2 linked regions of the Prochlorococcus marinus CUG1415 genome follow. The protein of the gene in region 2 interacts with the protein of the main gene of each other region in a pairwise test. Links are inferred from orthologs where the notes say so. Each region holds a gene or a part of one and is shown on either strand. Other genes may lie near its edges.

What was found.
Region 1: the proteins of gyrA (region 2) and gyrB interact in binary tests that used the Escherichia coli proteins (3 or more experiments, as listed by UniProt). The link is inferred for Prochlorococcus marinus CUG1415 from one-to-one orthologs.

What each region holds. Positions count from the first base shown.
Region 1 is NZ_JAAORL010000002.1:570,649-573,578, reverse strand. The notes cover bases 1-2,893. They hold gyrB (DNA topoisomerase (ATP-hydrolyzing) subunit B), read left to right. Parts: upstream 1-409; coding sequence 410-2,377; downstream 2,378-2,893. Other genes in these bases: HA143_RS09265 (fluoride efflux transporter FluC), read left to right, coding at 2,706-2,893; HA143_RS09270 (hypothetical protein), read left to right, coding at 2,374-2,703; miaA (tRNA (adenosine(37)-N6)-dimethylallyltransferase MiaA), read right to left, coding at 1-257. Outside these bases: more of HA143_RS09265, read left to right, coding at 2,894-2,930. UniProt on the Escherichia coli protein: DNA gyrase negatively supercoils closed circular double-stranded DNA in an ATP-dependent manner to maintain chromosomes in an underwound state.
Region 2 is NZ_JAAORL010000001.1:1,002,927-1,006,128, reverse strand. The notes cover bases 31-3,195. They hold gyrA (DNA gyrase subunit A), read right to left. Parts: upstream 2,830-3,195; coding sequence 232-2,829; downstream 31-231. Other genes in these bases: HA143_RS05805 (GuaB3 family IMP dehydrogenase-related protein), read left to right, coding at 3,009-3,195; crtL (lycopene beta cyclase), read right to left, coding at 31-208. In the rest of the region: more of crtL, read right to left, coding at 1-30; more of HA143_RS05805, read left to right, coding at 3,196-3,202. UniProt on the Escherichia coli protein: A type II topoisomerase that negatively supercoils closed circular double-stranded (ds) DNA in an ATP-dependent manner to maintain chromosomes in an underwound state.

The DNA.
Region 1 (2,930 bases), on a different replicon or contig from region 2:
TTTTGAGCAATTTCTTGAAATTGTTTTACATTAATTGGATTGATCGGCTCTGCAATATCTATTAAAAAATGCTTTATTTTTTTTTGTTGATTTTCAGATGGTTTGGCTGTGCCAATATCCATATACTTGTATATTTGTCTTGAATCTATATTATGTATACGAGTTTTAAAATATTCTGCAATTTCAATGGCTAATTCTGTTTTGCCACTTGCTGTGGCTCCAATTAAAACTATTACATGAGGCTGATAAGAAGACATATTAATTTCTGAAGAAAAATCTATTAGCTATATAATTAAAGTGATTAAATTTTTCATAGACTTCGAGCCTTTCTCTTATTGCGATGGTAAGTTTAATGAAAGAACTTTTAAAAATAATATTTTAAAAGTGTAATGTTTTTTTTTTATATTAAATGAGTGAGGACAAAAGATCTAATAAAATCTCAAATGATTATGGTGCGGAACAGATTCAGGTTTTAGAGGGTTTAGAGCCAGTTCGTAAACGGCCTGGGATGTATATAGGTTCTACAGGTCCTAGAGGTTTGCATCATTTAGTATATGAGGTGGTTGATAATTCAGTTGATGAGGCACTTGCAGGGCATTGTGATCATATAGAAATAGTTCTACAATCAGATGGCTCAGCTTTAATCTCTGATAATGGACGAGGTATCCCAACAGATATTCATCCAAGGACAGGGAAAAGTGCCTTAGAAACTGTACTGACTGTTCTTCACGCGGGAGGTAAATTCGGAAGTGGTGGTTATAAAGTTTCAGGCGGCTTGCATGGAGTAGGTATATCTGTAGTTAATGCTTTAAGCGAGTGGGTGAATGTGACTGTTTATAGAGAAGGCAGTGAGTTTAACCAAAGATTTGAAAAAGGTTTATCGAAGGGTGAATTGCATACTAAAAAACAGTCTATAAAACCTTTTAAAAAAGGAACCACTATTTGTTTTAAACCCGATAAAACAATTTTTTCTGGAGGAATCGAATTTGAATATGCTCTTCTTTCATCTAGGTTAAGAGAACTAGCTTATCTGAATGGCGGTGTAAAAATTGTTTTTAGAGATGAGAGAACTGAATTGCCAGATGGTTCTTTTAAAGAAGAAATTTACTTATATGAAGGAGGCATTAAAGAATATGTTCAATACATGAATGCAGAAAAGGATTCTATTCATCCTGAGATAATTTATGTTGACTCACAAAAAGAAAATGTTTACGTGGAAGCAGCTTTGCAGTGGTGCTCAGATGTATATTCAGATAATATTTTAGGTTTTGCAAATAATATTAGAACTATTGATGGAGGTACACATATTGAAGGACTAAAGACAGTTTTAACAAGAACATTCAATAATCTTGCAAAAAAGAGAGGCAAAAGAAAAGACATTGAAAAAAATTTAGCTGGTGAAAATATTAGAGAAGGCTTGACTGTAGTTTTATCAGTTAAAGTTCCTGAGCCCGAATTTGAAGGACAAACAAAAACAAAATTAGGGAATACTGAAGTAAGAGGAATTGTTGATTCTCTTATCGGGGAAGCTCTTACAAAATATATGGAATTTAATCCTGGAATTTTAGATTTGATTCTTGAAAAAGCAATTCAATCATTTAATGCAGCGGAAGCTGCAAGAAGGGCCAGGGAATTAGTCCGAAGAAAAAGTGTTCTTGAAAGTTCTACTTTACCTGGTAAATTAGCAGATTGTAGCTCTAGAGATCCATCAGAATCAGAAATTTATATCGTTGAGGGAGATTCTGCAGGGGGTTCTGCAAAACAAGGAAGAGATAGAAAGTTCCAGGCCATTTTGCCTCTAAGGGGTAAAATTCTTAATATCGAAAAAACTGACGATACTAAAATCTATAAAAATACAGAAATTCAGTCATTAATAACGGCTTTAGGATTAGGTATAAAAGGAGAGGAGTTCAACGAAAGCTCTTTGAGATATCACAGGGTTGTAATTATGACGGATGCTGATGTTGATGGTGCTCATATAAGAACTTTATTATTGACATTTTTTTATAGATATCAAAGAGAACTTGTTGAAAAAGGTTTTATATACATTGCTTGTCCACCCCTTTATAAAGTTGAAAGAGGTAAGAATCATAAATACTGTTATAACGAGAATCAATTAAAGGATACAATTGCAGGTTTTGGAGAAAATGCAAATTATAATATTCAGAGATTTAAGGGATTAGGTGAGATGATGCCAAAACAATTGTGGGATACCACTATGAATCCTCAAACACGGATGATGAAAAGGGTTGAGATTGAAGATGCGCTCGAGGCTGACAGAATATTCAATATTTTAATGGGAGATAAAGTTGCACCAAGAAGAGAATTTATTGAAACGCATAGTAGCAACTTAGATATGTCAACTTTAGATATATGATTAATCATCTTCTTAAGAATCTTTGCTTAATTACATTTGCATTAATTGCTCCAATTACATTACCTGCTGGTGGAATTCAGAAAAATTTAAATCAAAATAAGTTTCCTATTAATACAAAAGAAATTATATTGATTTCCAATACTTCTCTTTATTCTTTTCCTGAAATTCAGGCTAAAGAATTATTAGTTCTTGATATAGGCACAACTGTATCAGTTTTACGTAATTGGAGAATCAGTGAAAGTGAACTTTGGGTTAGAGTTGAATTAGCTTCTAATCAGTTACTAGACGATCCTAATAAAATTAAAAAAGGCTGGATAAAAATGTAAGTTTGGATATTAACTCAATAATTATTGTTTTATTTGGGAGTTCTTTTGGATTGATACTAAGGATATTTATACAAAATAATTTAAAAATTAATTTAGGATTTAACATTCAAAATACTTCAATAGTAAATTTCATAGCATCGTTTTTTTTGGGAATTTTAGTGGCATTAAATTTTATTCATAACAAAATATTATTGTTATCTTATGCCGGTTTTTTAGGATCTTTTAGT
Region 2 (3,202 bases):
TAACTGTCTTACACCATCGGTGAGATAACAAAGTCTCTAACCCTAATTCTTCTAATTCAGAGGCCCATATCCCATATGTATTCTCCCATTTTTCATTTGGAGATTTTGTTGATATTCCCTTTATATTTAGATCCTGCTTAGCTAATTCAGAAGCTAAACATAATGCTGCAGGACCGGAACCTAAAATTAAAATATCAAGAACTTTCATATTATTTATTTATCATTCGACATTTAATTTTCTTCCCCTGAGCTAAGTTGATCTGTTCCCTCTATTTGTTCATGAGGAACTAAAACAACTTCTGATAAATGATCACCTTCATCCAATCTTTGTAATTTTACTCCAGTAGCAGCTCTAGATTGCTGAGAAATTTTATCTGCGTTTGTTCTTACGATTACACCTTTTTCGGTCACAAAAAGTAATTCTTCTCCTTCTCCTAGGACCTTCAAACACACTAGTACATCATCTTTAATTCTGAATTTTATCGCTCTCAAACCCATCCCTGCTCTTTTTTGTAGTCTAAACTGAGTTACGGGTACTCTCTTTCCTAGTCCAAATGCACTGGCTATTAATACCCAGGGACCATCTGAAGAGTTGACCTCGAGATTAACTTCAATTTCTTTATTAGATTCATCAATTTTAGCTAATTGATCAACCAAATCAGATGTTAAAACATCCATGGAAACTAGATTGTCTCCCTCTCTCAGGTTCATTGATTTAACCCCTCTTGCGGTCCTGCCAAGTGGCCTTAATTCATTTATATCTAGTCTGAAATGAATCGCCATTCCTGTTCTTGATCCAATCAAAACACTATCGCCCTCTTTTGATAATCTGACCCACATTAGAGCATCTCCATTTTCAAGATTAATTGCTATTAATCCATTTGATCGGATTTTTGAGAAAGCAGAAAGTGAAGTTCTTTTTATAAAGCCGGCCTTTGTTAGCATTAGTAAATAAGAATCGTTATGAAAAGAATCTACAGCAACAATTGAAGTTATTTTTTCTTCTCTTGGGATTGGGAGAAGTTGAACTGATGGAGTACCTTTTGCTGTTCTGCTACTCATAGGAACTCTATATGCTGGGAGAGCATAAGCTACTCCTCTATCACTGAAAAGCAAAAGAGTATCATGATCATTACAGCTTATAAATAATTTCACGTCATCATCTTCTTGGGTCTTTGTGCCAGCTTTACCCCTTGACCCACGACTGGTAGATTCAAACTCATTAACAGGCATCCTTTTTAAATAACCTGCTTCAGTTAATAGAACCACTGATCTCTCATTGGCTATAAGATCAATATCATCTAGCCCACCACCTAAATCTAATATTTCTGTTTTTCTGGGAGAAGCGAATCTTTCATTGATTTTATTAAGTTCTTCAAGAATAATTTCAAGAATTTTTTCTTTACTATTTAATATTTGCTGATATTGGTTGATTTTTTGTGTTAACTCATCATGTTCTGCTTTAATTTTATCTGCCTCAAGAGCTGTTAATCTTCTTAATTGCATTTGTAAAATTGCATCTGCCTGTGTGGAAGATAATTCATGATCCGTTTGTAATTTTTCTCGAGCTGAAACAGTATCTTTTGCTGATCTTATTAGAGAGATAATTTCATCCATTGAATCTAAGGCTAATAAAAGACCCTTTACAATGTGATCTCTTTCTTCTGCTTTTTTTAATAAAAATCCTGTTCTTCTCCTTATTGTTTCTACCCTAAAATCTAGAAACACATCTAACATTTTCCTAAGAGAAAGAGTTGTGGGCTCTCCTTTAACTAAAGCTAGAATATTTGCACTAAAGTTATTTTGTAGAGGTGTTAACTTAAATAAATTATTTAAAACTACTTGTGGATAGGCATCTCTTTTTAACTCAATAACAATTCTCATCCCATCTCGATCACTTTCATCTCTAATATCAGAAATACCTTCTAATCTTTTTTCATTAACCATATCTGCAATTCTCTCTATCAAGGCCGCTTTATTAGTTTGAAAAGGTAGTTCCGTAATTATAACGGCATCTTTTTCTGCTCTACCAGCAGACTTAATTTGCTCAATATTTGCTACACCTCTCATCGTTATTGAACCTCTTCCTGTTTTGAAGGTTTCTCTAATACCATCTTTTCCTAAGATTTGACCTCCAGTGGGAAAATCAGGACCCTTAATTAGTTCAAAAAGTTCTCTATCTTCAACCGAAGGGTTTTTAATTATAGATTTGAGACCATTGATTAATTCTCCTAAGTTATGGGGTGGAATATTAGTTGCCATTCCTACTGCTATTCCAGATGATCCATTTAAAAGTAGTTGAGGGATTCTTGCAGGTAAAACTGTTGGCTCTTGTTGAGAGCCGTCAAAGTTATCAGCGAAATCTACTGTTTCAGATTCAATATCCTCTAGTAAACTTTCATCTGTGAGAGATTGCAGACGAGATTCTGTATATCTCATTGCTGCTGGCGGGTCGTTATCTACAGAGCCAAAGTTTCCATGACCATCTATAAGTGGCATCCGCATTGAAAAATCCTGTGCCATTCTAACCAAAGCATCATAGACAGCAGTGTCACCATGAGGGTGGTATTTCCCAAGTACTTCTCCAACAACCCTTGCACATTTTCTATAAGGTCTACCGCTAGTTAAACCCAGTTCATACATCGCATAAAGAATTCTTCTATGAACAGGCTTTAATCCATCCCGTGCATCTGGGAGGGCACGACCAACTATAACGCTCATTGCATACTCTAGATAAGAGCGAGACATCTCATTTCTTAAGTCGGTCTGAATAATTCGATCGTTATCTTCGCTTAATCCAGAATTGTCGGAATCTACAATATCAGACATACAAAAAACCTTTTTTTAATAATAATCGTTGATTGTCATAATGAAATAAAAAAAAGATATATTTAATTCTCAAATACTCACATTTACACACAAATTAAAAAAAAACCTGTTGTTTTTGAATAAACCTTGGCTTATTACCCCTTTAGTTGTTAATTTAATCAGAATAAATGAAAAATTCCGTGAATATTGAACTTGGTTTAAACAAAAAAGTCAGAAGGGCTTATGGCATTGATGAAATAGCTTTAGTTCCGGGCAAAAAAACGCTTGATTATGATTTAACTGACACTTCCTGGTCCATAGGTAATTTAAAGAGAGAAGTCCCAATTGTAGCTAGTGCAATGGATAGTGTTGTTGATGTTAATACAGCTGTAGA